DNA from 3 places in the Corynebacterium hindlerae genome. Region 2 is predicted to be linked to each of the others. Evidence: predicted binding sites of a transcription regulator. Region 2 holds the regulator's gene; each other region holds the start of a gene.
What was found. Region 2 encodes LexA, which represses DNA repair genes until DNA is damaged. Its sites were predicted from a motif close to CGAACANNTGTTCG; they were not measured.

Region 1: the regulator LexA is predicted to act here: its motif matches at 4,081-4,094, upstream of HW450_RS07160 (DUF222 domain-containing protein).
Region 3: the regulator LexA is predicted to act here: its motif matches at 3,013-3,026, upstream of HW450_RS06095 (HNH endonuclease signature motif containing protein).

Annotation. Positions count from the first base shown of each region.
Region 1 is NZ_CP059833.1:1,438,775-1,444,406, reverse strand. Features, by position in the region: gene HW450_RS07175 (DUF4272 domain-containing protein) at 43-1,104, shown strand; gene HW450_RS07170 (VanZ family protein) at 1,171-1,686, shown strand; gene trhO (oxygen-dependent tRNA uridine(34) hydroxylase TrhO) at 1,697-2,626, shown strand; gene HW450_RS07160 (DUF222 domain-containing protein) at 2,611-4,035, opposite strand; gene HW450_RS07155 (lipocalin family protein) at 4,171-4,818, shown strand; gene HW450_RS07150 (hypothetical protein) at 4,823-5,281, opposite strand; gene HW450_RS07145 (SDR family oxidoreductase) at 5,316-5,632, opposite strand, start outside.
Region 2 is NZ_CP059833.1:322,411-328,042, reverse strand. Features, by position in the region: gene HW450_RS01580 (carbohydrate kinase family protein) at 1-266, opposite strand, end outside; gene HW450_RS01575 (DeoR/GlpR family DNA-binding transcription regulator) at 263-1,042, opposite strand; gene lexA (transcriptional repressor LexA) at 1,295-1,990, opposite strand; gene HW450_RS01565 (hypothetical protein) at 2,313-2,639, shown strand; gene nrdR (transcriptional regulator NrdR) at 2,698-3,153, shown strand; gene hrpA (ATP-dependent RNA helicase HrpA) at 3,160-5,632, opposite strand, start outside.
Region 3 is NZ_CP059833.1:1,246,488-1,252,119, forward strand. Features, by position in the region: gene HW450_RS06070 (polysaccharide biosynthesis protein) at 1-252, shown strand, start outside; gene HW450_RS06075 (glycosyltransferase) at 263-1,081, shown strand; gene HW450_RS06080 (glycosyltransferase family 2 protein) at 1,108-1,800, shown strand; gene HW450_RS06085 (DUF2304 domain-containing protein) at 1,797-2,147, shown strand; gene HW450_RS06090 (DsbA family protein) at 2,147-2,968, shown strand; gene HW450_RS06095 (HNH endonuclease signature motif containing protein) at 3,106-4,284, shown strand; gene HW450_RS06100 (GDP-mannose 4,6-dehydratase) at 4,269-5,201, opposite strand; tRNA gene HW450_RS06105 (tRNA-Thr) at 5,274-5,349, opposite strand; gene HW450_RS06110 (DNA polymerase III subunit delta') at 5,416-5,632, opposite strand, start outside.

The DNA of each region.
Region 1 (5,632 bases), 1.1 Mb from region 2:
CCCGAGCGCACAAGGGCGAACCCTGCAATAGGCTGTTGAAGTATGACAATCACTGCGCTGGCCACCGTCCGCGATATCATCCCGGGGACGTGGTCAACGGCGACAACCTTCCAGGACATCGCCGACATCACCAAATTCCAGTCCTTTATCGGCCCGATCGAACAGGTCAAACACCTGGTCACCACAAAAGGATTGCAGCGCGCGGGCAGACAAATGAATGCAGGTTTGTTTGCCACCTTTGAGCATGCGCGCGCAACACAAGTGGTTTACGAGTTCGCGCAGCTGCCTGATGAGAAATGGGCCGAGGACGCCAACGCAATCTTCCTGGATGAGCATAAGCTGCACAATATCGATGGTGAGGACCTGCTGGACCCTGCTAACCAATACTCTGTCCCTTACCATCCAGACGCCCGCATGCGCGCCAGCCGCATCCGCGCCGAACTCGGGGTGCTCGGCATCAACGTGCTGGATGATCTGCCACCGGTTCGTAGCGAACACGAAATACAGCTGCGCGACGCGCGGGACGTTGCCTGCCGTGCCTGCGCACTGATCGTTGTTTCAGAAATCGCGGTGGCGTGGCACCACAACGAGAACATCATCGCACCTATTAACCAACGGATGCCCGATGCATTCGCCGCTTTCTCCCCGCGGGAACGCGCGTTTGTGGAGGCGGTTACTCTCGGGGATCGCAGCACGGAAATCATGGAAGAAGCGACGCAGCTCAGCTGGTGTGATAAGGCAGCGCAGCCGCTCATGCACCTGCTCGGTGCGGTGTCGCTTCCGGACCACTTGACTGGTCGTGCTCCAGCCCATGCGGATGACCTCGCAGGCGTGTCAAGCAGCGATGTTGTTGGCGTTGCCGCTGAATGGGGCTCCACGGAGTTCATCAGGAATTTCACTACGCTGCCGGATAGTCGACAGATCTGTGATTTCTATGAGTATGTGCGCTCGCTTCGGTGGGTCGCGGTGGATGAGACGCTACGCCCCGAGGATCCGCATTACGTTGATGAACACACGGACGAAATCCTCATGGAATGGCACAAAGCTCTGGCCTGGCTCACTGACCCGGGTGTGGAGTGGGATGAAACTCCGACACACACCTAGGTATTGTGCACGTATGCTCAATTTCGTTCTCCTTCTCACCCGGGGGTTACGTTTCGGGAGTAACCATTGAAAACTCTCCTCTATTATTTCCCAGTCATCGTCTTGTTGACCCTGCTTAAGGGATACTTTGTGATTGGTCACCTGTGGCGAAAGGAAGCGCACCACCTGCGTGAAATCCAACTAGTCCCCTTCAATGACCTCATCGCCCCCAGTAGCTGGTTCGGCCCATTATTTAACGTGGTAGGCAACGTGGTGCTGTTTGTGCCACTGGGGTTGATCGCCTACCAGCTGCTTCGCGACGTCCGTCGCACGGTCGCCCTTGGCCTGGGGATATCGCTTACGATTGAGGTCCTGCAATTTGTCTTTGCGCTTGGCATTTCGGATACGGATGATTTGATCCTCAATACTTTCGGCGCTTTGGTCGGCGCCGTGGTGGCGAAATGGCTGCCGTGGGATAGGTTCTGGCGCTGGTGCACTATTGCGTTCGCCACATTCATTTACGTGTTGTACCTGCTAGGGCCACGTTTAGGGTCCGAGGAGGCGATGGTGGAAGCTTTAGGGTTTTCCGCGGCCTACCACTAAACTCGAATACATGCAGCGCATCAGCAAGATCCTCCTGTATTACAAGTTCCTTCCCCTGTCCGATCCCAAGGCCGTGATGATGTGGCAGCGCGAACTCTGCGAACGCCTCGGCCTGCGCGGGCGCATCCTGATTTCCGAGCACGGCATCAACGGCACCGTCGGTGGCGACATGGCTGCCTGTAAAGAGTACGTAAAGAAGTGCAAAGAGTACTTCGGCAAGATGGAATTCAAGTGGTCCGAGGGCGGCGCGGAGGACTTCCCACGTCTGTCCGTCAAGGTCCGCGATGAGATTGTGGCGTTCGGCGCGCCGGGGGAACTCAAGGTGGATGAAAACGGTGTCGTCGGTGGTGGCGTGCACCTCAAGCCAGCGCAGGTGAACAAGCTGGTGGAAGAACGTGGCGACGAAGTCGTGTTCTTCGATGGCCGCAACGCCATGGAGGCGCAGATCGGTAAGTTCAAGAACGCCGTGGTGCCGGATGTTAACACCACGCATGACTTCATTAGGGAGCTGGAATCCGGCAAGTATGACTGGATGAAGGACAAGCCAGTCATTTCCTATTGCACCGGTGGTATTCGCTGCGAAATCCTGTCGGCGCTTATGAAGAACCGCGGTTTCAAAGAGGTCTACCAGATCGACGGTGGCATTGTCCGCTATGGCGAAAAGTATGGCAATGATGGGCTGTGGGAAGGCTCGCTATATGTTTTTGACAAGCGGATGCACACAGAGTTCGGCATGGGCACCGAGGACCCGGGATTTGTGCAGCTTGGGCACTGTGTGCACTGCGGTACCCCAACGAACAAGTTCGAGAACTGTGGCAACTTGGAGTGCCGCACCCAGACCCTGATGTGTCCTTCGTGTGCAGCGGATCCGGCGAAGCGCACCTGCGGCAGGGATGAGTGTGCCGAGGTGGTGCGGAAGCAGGCTCACGCCGCCGGGTAGTTGCAGCGCGGGCAGGTGACGGATCTGGGTCGCTGGAATGGGGGAACCGGCCTTGAATCATGTAGCCCGAAACGTATCATCTGCCCTGGGTTAAACCAGGTCATGGGGTTGAAATTGGCCTGGGGTCTTCGTTTCGGGTCGATGCTTTCAGGTGGGATCCACAGCATTTGCCCGGTCTCCGAGCATAGTGTCCACCATTTTTTCGGATTTTCTTGCGCATCATCCACGTTTCGGTGTGTGTTGTGGCCGATCAGGCTCATGTTTCCCGCTGTCGAGCGGCCGCTGAAGCGCCAGGCCAGCAGATGGTGAATTTCGCACAGCGCCGCGGGCAGCGAGGACCCCGGCGTCATATCGCCGCCTTGGGAGGCCACTAGGCCGAGGTAGGCGTAAAGATTAGCGGCCCGGCTGGTTTTACCCAGCTCGATTAGGTTGCCGGTGTCTGGATCCAAGATCGCCAGGAAAGCGTTTTTGTCCGCGCCGAGGCGGATCAAATCCTGCACGGACAGCAGCGTGCCGACGTCCGTCGGTACCACTCCAGCGGCCGTCGCCAGCTGCTCAATTGTCATTGTGGCAACCACGGTGGAGCAGCCGCGCGTCGGGCGCATAGGCCCGCTAAGCGCGTATTTCAGTGCTTTCACCAGTGCGTCGTGGTTGCGCTGGTCCTGGGTACGGCTGTCGTTTTCCTTCTCGACCTCCGGTAGGAGGTCGCCTGGGCCCGCGTAGTCAGCAAATAACCGCGATAACAAAGCGTGAAGTTCCGGGGTGACGGTGCCGGCAAGCTTGCCCATCAGCTCACTGTCCTGGGCGGAGAGCTTCACGCTGCGCTTGTGCTGACGTTCCTCGTCGCTGGGTTCGCTATCGGCGTTGAGCCCTTGCAGGATCTTCTGCCCGGCCCGAACGAGATCGTCTGGGGCCAACTGGTGAGCCATGCTCGCCATGACTTCCTCTACCCACGCAACAGTGTCCGGGGGAGTGCCCTTGGGGATCGCATCCAGTGTCTTCGAGATTACCGTGGCAGATTCCGCGCCAAATGCTGCTTTGGCCATGCCTGCTGCGGTGTGAGGCAACCGGGCAGGGATACCGTCGGTGTGTCCGACCGAAGGCGGGGAGTCAAACAATTCAGTTGACAGTCGGGAAAGATCCTTAAGCTGCTTTCTGCTAAACCTGCCTTCGTGCATCAGCTTGTTGAAGCTCGCGCGCGAGTTCGGTTCGAAGCCTTGGGAGTGCTGCAACTCTGACAGCAATCGAGTTGTTAGTAGATCCGCTAGTCGGTCAACTTCGCGCACACTAGCTAATAATTCCCTGGTTTGTTCCGCACTGAATCCCGGTTGGCCAAGAGCATGCAGCAGCTCGTGCTGGCTGGATAATATGCCAGCTAGCAGCCCCTGTGCGCGCTCTAATGTGTTCATGGTTCGAATTGTAAAACATGCGGAAGACAGCTTGGAAAATGAAATCGAACACACGTGCTAATAAAAATAACTATAGTGGAGGGGGATCTACTCAGATATGATCAAATAGTTACACTAACAACCGAAGGGATCTATATGCGCTCTTTACTTTCTAGCCTCGCTACCTGTGCACTCGTTGGGGCGCTCAGCCTCCCAACTGCTGCCGCAGCCGACATCTTCGACGGGGGACGCCTCGCCGGCGGATCCTCCCAGGTCGTTCCAGTAGGGTCGTCCGTCATTCCTGGTGAACTCCCAGAACTCGGGCGCCCCGTCGACCTGGAGCGCTACATGGGTACCTGGTACCAGGTAGCCGCCATTCCGCAGCCGTACACCCTGCAATGTGCTAACAACACCACTGCCGAGTACCGCCTGCTTGACGACGGCACCGTAGCAGTCCATAACTCTTGTGGCACACTTCTCGGCTCCCGCTCCGACATTGAGGGGGTAGCAACGCCACTGTCGGAGTCCTCCCTGCGGGTCAATTTCCCTGGTGTTCCATTCCAGGATCCTAATGGTCCCGCGAACTATCGGGTGACTTGGCTAGCTGAGGACTACTCCCTCGCAGTCGTTGGTAGCCCGAATCGCCTCTCTGGCTTCGTGCTGTCGCGCACGCCCAATCTGAGTGCAGAGCAGTGGGGCCAGGTAAAGAGCGCCATCCGAACAGCGGGATGGAACGAATGTGTTTTCCTCTCCGTCCCTATGGCGGGTGGGGGAGCGGATGCTACACCGCTGTGCTTAAAGTAGCTGGCTATTGCCCGACGATGGCCATCGTGCCGAACCCCGTCATGATGGTCATCGCCCACGGGATGAGGAACCAGATCACGCCGAACCACGGTTGCCACAGTTCGTAGCGCTTCCACTTCCGGTACAGGATCACCATCGCGCCGATCACGGTGAGCATGGAAAACCCGCCGGTCACGGTGGGGAAGAGGATTTCGTAGCGGCGTGAACAGATCAGAGTCCGGGACCCTTCGAAGCACATCGGCCCGCCCTGGGCTTTTGAGAACCCGATGATGATGAGGGCGATCACGATGGATCCAACGCAGGCGAAGATGGTGTACCAAATTGCCTGCTTGATAGATAGGCGCGCCCGGGAACGGCGTAGCTCCGGGCTTGCCATGAGATCGAGCTCAGTGACGCGATGGCGTTTACCTTCCGGGACGCGATCGAGTTCCGGGTCAATGCGGTATCCGTTGTCCTCGGTCATTTGTGCTCCTCCCACAATGTGCTAGGTATTCACTTTAGCCCCGGGGACGCAAAATAACCTCATGCTGGTGACCGTCTTCGGGGGTGTTTAGTGCGTGCAGCACAGCTGCCGCAACAGTACTTGCCGATAGATACGCTGCAGGACAGTACTCCCCACCTTCTGCCGCGACCACCGCCTCCTGCATTGGAGTGTCAATCCTACCCGGGTAAACGCTAGTTACCCGAATGTCGGGTTCTTCTAGCCGCAACGCATCACACCAGGCGCGCGCCGCAAACTTCGAGGCCGCGTAGGAGCCCCACCCCGGATTAGCGCGCAACCCAGCACCGGAATTCAGGTACACCACATCACCAC
Region 2 (5,632 bases):
CGCACGGGGATGGGGCCGGGGACGTCAACAATCTCGTAGGGCAGCCCCTGCAGCGATAGCATGCGGATGAACTGGCTGACCTCGGGGGCTGGGACCAGCACGCGGGTATCCTGGCCTGCGCAGTAGAGCATTTGGGCTACATTGACCCCGCCTCCTGCTGGTACCACGGCTACTTCGGACAGGGCGTTGGTGTGCTCCCAGGACAGTTCCTCGGACAGCCGCGAGGTGCGGAACAGCTCGGGCGTGGTTGCGACGTTAAGGATCATGATGCGATAACTACCTGGATCTCGCGTTCGCGCAGGGCTTCGACGATGGATTCTGGGGCGCCCGCATCAGTGACTACCACGTCGATGTCGTCGATCCCGGCGAAGCTCACCAGGTAGTCATTGCCGAGCTTGGTGGAGTCACACAGCACGACCACTTTCTGAGCATTGGTGATCATGGCGCGCTTCACCGCGGCCTCCTGGGAATCGGCGGTAGACAGGCCGTGGTCCAGGGTGAGAGCATTGGTACCGATGAACGCGACTTCCGCACGCATCAGGGCCAAGGTGCGTAATGCGGTATCGCCGACTACCGCCTGGGTGATAGCGCGGACCGTGCCTCCCAGCAGCTGAACCTCGTCTAGTCCGGCGTTGGCCAAGCTCAGTGCGATAGACAGGCAGTTGGTAACGATGGACCAGTGGTGCGCCTGTGGATCTTCAGCCAACATATCTGCCAATGCCGCGACCGTTGTGCCAGCATCGAGGAAAATACCACCGTGCCGATCTGGAAGGAACTCCAGCGCCCCTCGAGCAATAGCGCTTTTGGCGCCAGAGGCGGACTTTGAACGCGTGTCAAGGGTGAACTCGGTGGTGAGGAAGCTTTGGGTGGCTACTGCACCACCGTGGACGCGGTGGATGATTCCTTCGTGAGCGAGTACGGCGAGGTCGCGTCGTACCGTCTCGGCGGTGACATCGAAACGTTGCGCCAGGTCGGTGACATTGACGCGGCCTTCAATAGCGGTGAGGGACGCAATCTGGCGGCGGCGTTCTTCTGCGTACATTCATACTCCTAGGGATAAAGCAGCGGTGTACCACACTAAAACGTGACCCCAGCATTCGGTTATAACTGGAGTCACTGTTGTTGCAGAGTATCTGAATAAATCCAGTCCAGTATCCCACAAAGTTGGTGTCCGATCGGGCAAAGCAAACAAAATGTGTCGCAAAAGCTACCGAAACTACCCCCGATTTGGGAGGAGGAAAGTTTTGTAATGGAAACAATGCCTGGTTGTGGTTACCCCATAGCAGGCCCCTAGCTACAACTTGCGCAGGACGGAGACCACCTTTCCCATGATTTCCGCATGCTCGGCAGGGATTGGGGAGAAGGCATCGTTGTGGGGAAGGAGCCAGACACCAGTGGAGTCTGAGTGGAACTCTTTGACCGTTGCCTCGCCGTCGATCATGGCTGCAACAAATTCACCCTCCTCTGCAACTGGTTGGGAACGGACAACAACCCAGTCTCCGTTGAGGATGCCTGCATCTCGCATGGATTCGCCGACCACTTGCAGCATAAACAGCTCGCCGTCGCCAACAATGTCGGCGGGCAGCGGGTAGTACTCCTCGATGTTCTGCTCGGCAAGAATGGGATTGCCGGCGGCAATGCTGCCCACAACCGGGATAAAGTTGGTAGCTACCGCCTCCGAAGGGGCCGGGGTTTCCACTTGCTTCTTTCGCCCAGGCTTTGGACCGGCCTTTGACTTAGTGACCTCCGGTAGGTGGCGGACATCTACCGCGCGTGGCTTGTTGGGGTCTCGGCGCAAGAAGCCTTTTTCCTCAAGCTGGCGTAGCTGATATGCCACAGAGGAGGTGGACTGCAGATCTACGGCGTCGCCAATCTCGCGAATGCTCGGAGGGTAGCCCCGAAGTACCACGGCATCGCGGATAACTTCTAGGATTCGTCGCTGGCGTTCGGTGAGCTTCGGCTGTGGCGAATTTTTCTTAGCTGGTGACATGGTAAGTCCCTTATGGTGCTTGTTCGAAAATTAACTTAGGAACGGACGTTGTTGTTTTCGAATAATGGTAGTGGCTGTGTTGTTGCCACACACAGTACCAGCTAAAACACGTGGTGTCATGTTAATTTTCGAGTGTTGAGAAAAAATTTCTTTCGAAAATGTGGGCCAACGCTAGACATTCGAAAATGATCGTGCTACAAATCGAACATAGCAACGAATTTCGAACATGTGGGCTATGAAAAATGCTTCGAGGGAGGGCTGCCGTGTCGGCACGATCTCCTAGAGTGCACAACCAGTCCACTAAGAAAGGAAGGTAGACCCGATGACCACCGTCAGCACTCCACGCTCTTACGCTCACAACAGCTTCGCGTCTCACGCGGTAGTACCTCCTGCGGCAACCTGGAATGGGGGAGATTCCCGGTTTACAGCGAGCCATACTCGCGTTGTTCAAGGGCGCGCGCTACTGCCACAGGGAGTGACTAGCACTCGGCGCAGCGCTTCCCCGCGTCGGTTTGCTCTTGGGCAGCTAGCAATGGGCGCGGTCTTAGGGCTCACCGCTGTGATTGGAATGCTGGCGGTAGATCCGGCTGATGACGTAGTAACGCCAGCCACGGGCACCACGCACTTCGCTTCCATGAATGTGAAGTAAGGGCACTAGAATCAGAAACGTTCCCGCCACGACTATTGCCCGGAGCGTACCTGATCCTATGTACTGTCCTTTTTGCCATCACACGACATCCCGCGTGATTGATTCCCGCGTCATCGATGGCGGCGCCGCAATTCGGCGTAGAAGAGAATGCTCTCAATGCGAGGGCCGGTTCACCACCGTAGAAAAGGCGGTGCTCTTGGTTGTTAAGCGAAACGGTGTGACGGAACCGTTTAGTCGTGAAAAAGTCATCACTGGTGTGAGACGAGCATGCCAGGGACGCGACGTGTCCGACGATGCCCTTAAGCGACTAGCTCAAGAAGTAGAAGAGTCGGTACGCAGCCACGGCAGCAGTCAAATCAACGCTAACGACATTGGCCTAGCCATCTTGGAACCGCTCCGAGAACTGGACGAGGTGGCCTACCTGCGCTTCGCCTCGGTGTATAAGTCCTTCGAAAGCGCAGACGATTTTGAGTCCGAAATTCGTCTCATGCGTCGTCGAGCCCGAAACGCTTAGCTCCCGCTACCGTAACTTAGCGATCGCCTTCTCGATCCGGCGCACCGACACCGAATGCGCGGTTCCCAGTTGCTGAGCGAACAAGCTAACCCGCAACTCCTGCAGCTGCCAATTAATATCCTTGACTGCAGCAGTCTTTTCCCTGCCTCGAGGCAAACTACGGAGCTTCTGCTTCAGCAAGTCCTGGCAGGCAGTGACTTCATCCTGCAGATCCGCATCCCGGTCGGGATCCCTGTCCATCGCATCCAGACGAATAAGCATCGCCCGCAGATACCGGGGCAAGTGACGCAGATGGTCCATCCCATGAATGCTAATGGCGTGCTGCGGCAGCAAGAACGCTAGCTGCTCTCGCATGTCGTCGATAGCCTCGCCAGTCCACTGGTCTAGCTCATCTTTTACCGCCAAATAATCCACCAGCGCCGGTGCCAGCGTGACCACTGTCGCACGGACTTTTCCGGGCACCTCCGGCTTGATCTTCGTTACCAGGTCAGCAAAAGCCTCCGGTGAACGAACGGGGCCGCCGTGGGCCAGCAGCAGATCGCGCACCGCCGCAACCTTTGCGTCCTCCAACAGGCCGGTCATTTTCCCGTGCGGATAGTGCTCTACTCCCACGCGTTGTTTCAGTGGCAGACCATTGAGCATGTTCTTGCCTGGCGTCGGAATCTCCTTGAGCAGTAAAGCAAGGGTGGCGGTGAGCATCGCAGCGTCGGCTTCCGCCTGGGTTGGTAGCGCATGCACGGCAACGCCATCCGAGCTCACCACTAAGGCAGGGTAGGCCACAATGTCCTGACCATCGACCTTAGTCACTACCTCTGTAGGGAGGCTCCCAAGAGCGTCGTTATCCCACGTCAACGCGGTGTCGCTCACTTGCTTTCCACGTCGTACCGCCTTGTTGACGGAGGCCTTAACTTTCTCCGTACTACGGCTCTTGAGCGCCGCCAAAGATTTGTCGGAGTCGACGATCTTCCCGCGTCGGTCAATCGCAGCGTAGGTGATGCGCAGGTGCGGTGGGAGTTTGTCGATTGCAAAATCGCTCGGATCAATTCCTATCGCTCCAAATCCACGCAAGACTGTGGCGAGTTGCTGCAGCAGATCCCCAAAGTGAGGCTTGAGCTCCGGAAGGGCCCGCGCCGCGAAATCCGGCGCGGGGATAACGGTTCTGCGGAGTGGTTTTGGCAGACTGCGGATCAATTCCGTGACCAGTTCGTGGCGAAGCCCGGGCACCAGCCAATCGAAGCCTTCATCGGTGATGCCTGCGAGTAGCGGGATAGGAATATGGACTGTGACGCCATCGAATTTGTGCCCCGGCTCGAAGTGGTACTTGAGCTCGTACTCGAGTGAGCCCTGGCGCCAAACGTCCGGGAATTGCTCCTCGGCGATAGTGTCGGCCTCTGCGCTGAGCAGTTTCGCTGGATCAAAGTTGAGAAGTTCGGGGTTGCGCTGGCGCTCGCTTTTCCACCAGGAATCAAAGTGACGGGCCGTCGTTATGCGTTCCGGCAGTTTCTTGTCGTAGAAATCAAACAAGGTGTTCTCATCTACGACCAGGTCGCGACGGCGTGCCTTTTCCTCCAGCCGCGCGGCCTCTGCGAGCTGTTGTGCATTGTGGTGGAAGAACGTGTGGTGGGTGTTCCACTGGCCTTCGATGAGCGCGTTGCGGATGAACATCTCTCGCGCGGCCACCGGGTCCACGCGGTGATAGGGCACAAGCTTATCGACGACAATCGTCACCCCGAACAACGTGGACTTTTGATACACCATGGCAGCGCCACGCTTCGTTGACCAATGGGGTTCCGAATACTGATGGCGGAGCAGATCACCGGCGAGTTTTTCTACCCACGCAGGGTCAATCGCTGCCACGTCGCGGGCCCACAGCCGCGACGTATCCACCAGCTCCGCAGCCATGACGAACTGGGGTGGCTTCTTTGCCAGGGCTGAGCCCGGGAACACCATGAACCTAGCGCCGCGGGCACCCATGAATTCCTTGGAGTCACCTTCCCGTTGTCCAATGTGGGAGAGCAAACCAGCAAGAAGGGACTGGTGGAGAGCATCACTGTTGATAGGTGTGGTCTCTGTTGCCCAGCCGAGATCCTTCGTGATCCCGCGGAGTTGCCGGACGAGATCCTGCCATTCCCGGATACGTAGGTAGTGCAGGTATTCCTTGCGAACCAGTTTGCGGAAGGCGTTACCAGATAAGTCTCGGGATTGCTCCGAAAGATAGTCCCAGAGCTTGAGGTAGCTAAGGAAATCGCTGGTGGTGTCTTTAAAGCGGGCGTGCAGTTGGTCAGCTTGTGCCTGGTGTTCGAGAGGGCGTTCGCGCACGTCCTGGATGGTGAGGGCTGCGACGATGATCAGCGCCTTGTCCAAGCAGCCATTGCGATCCGCCTCCACCAGCATTCGTGCTAACCGCGGATCGACGGGAATGCGGGCGAGCTTGCGTCCGATATCAGTCAACACCGGCGCTGCATTCTTCTCTTGTTGG
Region 3 (5,632 bases), 920 kb from region 2:
GCGGTCCCGGGGGTGGTGCTAGCCATCCTCACCCTGGCGAGTGCCTGCACTGGCGCGCTCATGATCACCGGTACTGCGACCCTCGCTATCGAGCGTTACCGCAGCTACGTGCTGGGGTGGGTCGTGGCCACCGTGGTGGCTTTTGCCATGTTGTTGCTCCCTTTTACGCTGGCCACGAACGTGTGCACGGCACTGTTGCTGGGCCCGGCCGTGGGCGCTTTAGTCCATGTGTCCGCGCTGGTTCGCGACTAGGATACGTGGTATGCCGACGCTCTCCGTTCTTGTCACCGTCTATCACCGCATTAAGCCCGCCGAGCTGCGGGAAGCCCTCGACTCCTTGACGCTACAAACCCACCCGGCGGACGAGGTGGTGATCGTACAGGATGGGCCGATCGGTGACGATTTGCAGGCGCTTATCGACGCCTTCCTCACCTCCTATGACGGTGCCCGCACGATCGTGTTGGCGCGTAACCAGGGGGCGGGGCCTGCGTCTCAAGCAGGGCTCAGCACCATTGACACCGATTTCATCGCGCGTCTCGACGCCGACGATGTCGCATACCCGGAGCGCTTCGCGCAGCAACTTGCGTTTTTCGCCGCGCACCCAGATATTGACGTGTTGGGCACCGCGCTGGCAGAGTTCCACGATGACATCACCAACGTTGTCGGAGTGCGCACTTTGCCAGAAACCCATGATGAACTGGCAAAATATGCGCTAATTAATTCCCCTATCAATAATCCGAGTGTGATGATGCGGACGGCCGTCGCTAAGGCAGCGGGTGGCTATCGCGACGTGCACCACATGGAGGACTACGACCTGTATGCTCGCCTGCTCGCCAGCGGTGCGCAGCTCCATAACCTGCAGCAACCGCTGACGTATTTCCGTTCCAGCGCCGACGTGTTTGAGCGCCGCACGGGCAAGGGTATGTTCGCGGCGGAGCGTCACATGCAGCGCAATTTGGTGTCCTATGGCCTGATTTCCCGGCCGCGTTCGTGGTTTAACCTGGTGGCGCGCACGGCCTATCGGCTCTTGCCCGCGCAAGCTTTACGGGCAGCGTACGGCAGGTTGTTCCACCGCGACTAGTGCGATGCGTTAGGCTACTAGCCATCATGGATAATACTGACACTTGGCTGGTTATTCCGTGCTACAACGAGGGCTCTGTGATTCAGGACGTCATCGAAAACGCGCGCAAGACCTTTCCTAACATCGTGGCCGTCAACGACGGTTCCGCCGACGACTCCGCCGCGCGTATTCACGCCGCAGGTGCTCACTTGGTGAACCACCCCGTGAACCTCGGCCAGGGTGCGGCGATCCAGACTGGCGTGGAGTATGCGCGGATGCAGCCGGGCGCCGAGTATTTTGTCACCTTCGATGCCGACGGCCAGCACCAGGTGAAGGACGTGGTGAAGATGCTGAACCGGCTACGTACTGAACCGATCGACATTGTCGTGGGAACCCGGTTCGGCCGCCCGCGCGCCGAGGATGACCAGGTGCCGTGGATTAAGCGGGTGGTGCTCAAGACCGTCGTGTTCCTCTCGCCGCGCACCCGTCGCCTCGGGCTTACCGACGCCCACAATGGCCTGCGAGCCTTCAACAAAAGGGTCGCTAATGAGCTGAACCTGCGCATGAACGGCATGAGCCACGCCTCCGAGTTCGTCTCCACCATGGACGAAAAGAAGTGGCGGGTGGCCGAGGAGCCGGTAGATATCCTGTACACCGAGTACTCCATGTCCAAGGGCCAGTCCCTGATCAACGGCGTGAATATCCTCGCCGACGGTTTGCTTGCGAGGAAGTTGCCATGACCATTGTGATTCAGATTCTGCTGCTGCTAGCGACTGCGTTTTTGGTGCTCTATTTCCTGGGCAACCGTCGTAAAGCACGTGCGAAGGCTGGCGTGAAGCTGGGCTTTTTGTTGTTCATCTTGGCTTGTATCTGGGCTGTTCTCCGCCCCGATGATCTGACCGTGGTGGCCAACTGGGTGGGCGTTTCCCGTGGCACCGATCTGCTGCTCTACGCCCTGGTCGTGGCATTCATGTTCACCACCTTGTCCTCCTACGTGCGCTTTCGTGAGCAGGAGCTGCGCTACGCGCGCCTTGCCCGCGCCATCGCGCTGAAGAATGCTGTGAAGCCGGAAGAAGAACTGAGCTAATGTCCCGCACGCGTGTTGCCCTGCTTGTTGTTATTGGTGTGCTTTTGGGTTCGGTGTTTGGCCTCGGTGGCTTCATCTTGGGCGAACGCTCCGCGACATCCCAGTTCATCGCCGAAAACCCCTCATCCGCCACGGCCATCAACGCGAAACTGGCGAAGGTGCAGGCCGGCACCGGTGACCGCACCGCCAAGCCGCTTGCCGACGGCACCTATAACGCGCTGATCCAAGGCCCCAGCGGGGAGATCAAGTCCCAAGCAGACATTGAAAAGATCCACCGCCGCAACCCGGAGGATCCTTTCGCTATCGGTGCCCTCGACGCCCCTGTAGTGATCTCCGAGTTTTCCGATTTTGAGTGCCCATTCTGCGCTCGCTACTCCACCCAAACCGAGGGGCGCATCCTCACTGATTACGTGGAGAAGGGCCTCGTCCGCATCGAGTGGAATGACCTGCCTATCAACGGGCCGGATGCCGACGCTGCTGCCCGGGCTGGGCGCGCCGCTGCCGAGCAGAACAAGTTCCACGAATTCAAGTCTGCGTTATTCGCCGAGTCTGCGAAGCAAAACGGGCACCCTGGCTTCGGTCAGGCCGACTTTGAGCGCTTTGCCCAGGCTGCCGGCGTTCCTGATATGGACAAATTCAAGGCAGACGCCACTTCAGACAAGTATGACCAGGCCATCGAGCAGGCCAAGAAATACGGCGGCGGGATCGGTATTTCTGGCACCCCAGCGTTTTTGATCGGCACTAAGTTTGTCTCTGGCGCCCAGCCGTGGGAAGTGTTTGAATCTGCCCTGAATGAGCAGCTGGCTGCCACGGTTAAGTAGCGCTTTCCGATAACTGCGTTGGAAGGCAGAACTACACCACTTTTCGAACATGTGTGCCACTTTTTGAGTTGGCGTGTCCTCCTTGGTTGTTATGCTGTAGTCAGTAAATTAAATGAGCAGGTCACAGGGGGTGAACCATGCAAGAACTGCAAGCAGCATTAACAATAATTCGGGGCGAAGGACACGTCATTGACGTCACTAACCCTTTCGAAGTCGAGGGGGCTGTCGCTGATTTGGTGCAAATCCGAGAGGCCGTCGCCCGTTTGGAGACCTCGCTCGCCAGCCATCTCGATCTAGAAGGCCTCGGCAGGGCCGGGGTTCATCCACGGCATGCTAAGACGCTCCTCCGGCGTGCCGATTCGCGGTGGGACGACGGCGTCGACGCCGACCACCAAGACGAAATCTTGCGCGCCCTCACCAGCCTGTCGCCAGCGTCGAACCGGCGAGATGAAATCTACGACGCAGCTTCCACAGAAGTTCAGGGCTACAACCGCCCCACGTCACCTGAGCAAACCTGGCGCTTTACCCGCGACCAGGTTGTGCAGGAAAACCAGCGCCTGGCCAAAGATCCCCTCCAGGCGCGCGTGCAACGCCGGTTCACACTCGGCAAGCCCGATGAACATGGTGGCGCCAAGTTCTCCGGATACACCACGCCGGAAACCGGGGCCCTCCTGGAAGCACTCATGAACCAAGCTTTCAGCACCACCCCAAGAGCCGACGGCGACCTCCGCACCGTGCGGCAACGCCAACATGACGCTTTCGCGGAAGTCGTCCGCTGGGCTAGCAGCAACCGTGTCAACAACACCGGGCACGCCAGCCTCGTTGTCTCCATCACGGAAGATGACGAACTCGACCTGGCCAACCGGTTCCCCACCAACACCCATTTCGAGCTCAACCTGCTGGAAATCCTGGCGCTCGGAAACGATAACATCACTGACTATATCGCCGTACACAACCATCACGGCGCGGTTGTTCAGCTGGTCACCGGCAACAGAAGCGTCACCTTCGCCCAGCGGGTCGCCCTTTTAGCGGAGCAACTCGTCTGCCAGTACCCCGGCTGCGACGAGGTCGCCGGGCGCTGCGACGGCCACCATGTCATCCCGTGGTCCCAGTGCCAGGAAACTGCGCTGGACAACATCGCCCTGATGTGTCGCAAGCACCACCGCAGGAACCGGGACGACAGATCCGGGCCCCACATGCGAAAAGACCACCGCGGATGTCGCTTTGCAGACCACGCGGGTGAGGCAGAAAATAATTCCCCCGCAGCAAAGAAAGCAGCGGGCAGGAAACTCAGGCGGCGCTATTCCCTGAAGTAGTCCACCGTACGGCGAACGCCCTCTTCAATGGACACTTCAGGCTCCCATCCGAGCACCTCACGCGCGCGGGAATAAGCGAGGGCGGAACGAGGGACGTCGCCAAGCCGTGCCGGGGCAAACTCCGGGTCATCCGGCGCGCCCGCAGCCTGCGCCACCAGCGTGTGCAGCTCCCGGTCGCTCGTCTCCACAGAGGTTCCGATATTGAACCGCATGCCGCCCCCCTTGGAACCCGCAGCCAGGTAGAACGCCCGCACCACGTCACCAACGTAGACGTAGTCGCGGGTGTTGCCACCGTCACCGAACACCTTGGTCGGCTCGCCCGCCAGTAGCCGCTGCGAGAAAATCGCCACCACACCGGCCTCGCCGTGCGGATCCTGCCGCGGACCGTACACATTCGCCGGAGCAATATGCGCGCACTCCAGCCCATACAGGTGACGGAACGTGTTCAGGTAGATTTCGCCAGCGCTTTTAGACGCCGCATAAGGCGAATGCGGATCAATCGGGAACGACTCGTCCACCGGGAACGTCTCCGGCGTGCCATAAATCGAACCACCGGAAGAGGTGAACACGATCTTGCGGACGCTATTCCTCCGAGCGGCTTCCGCAATGCGGATCGTGGAAATGATATTGGTAGTGGCGTCGTGCACCGGATTCTTCACCGATTCCCGCACATCAATCTGCGCAGCCAGGTGGAAAATCACTTCCGGGCGATGCTCGCCCAAGAACTTGTCAAAGTCCAGTTCCAGGATGTCCGCCTCAACAAACAGGCATTTGCCGGTGGCCTGCGCAGCCTCCAGGTTCCTCACATTGCCACGGGATAGGTTATCGACCACAACAACATCGTGGCCCTTCTCAATCAGAAGATCCGTCAAATGAGAACCAATGAAGCCGGCACCGCCGGTAACTAATGCACGCATGGTTTCACCCTAGTGCTTTTGCCAGCGAACAAACAACAGCAGGCCACCATCACTGGTGACCTGCTGTCTAATTGGAGCCGCCTGCGAGAATCGAACTCGCGACCTTTTCATTACGAGTGAAATGCTCTACCGACTGAGCTAAGGCGGCACCGATGCACAATAAGCATCGAGGGACTAGTTTAGCGCACGCGGAATAAAGAATAAAAACCGCTGGTCATTGCACTTTACAGGCCTTCCGGAGCCGGCCTACGAGCCCGGAGAGCGCCACCACTGGGCGCACGTTGTGCCCAAACGATTCCCGGCAGGCGTTGATGGCGTCGAGGCAGTCTGTAAGAGCTGCCGCATCATTACGGGAGGCGAGGTCGCTGGACAGCCCGTCAAAGTCCGGATGGGTGAGCTGGATGCCGGCGTCGCGGACGAGCGCATCCCGG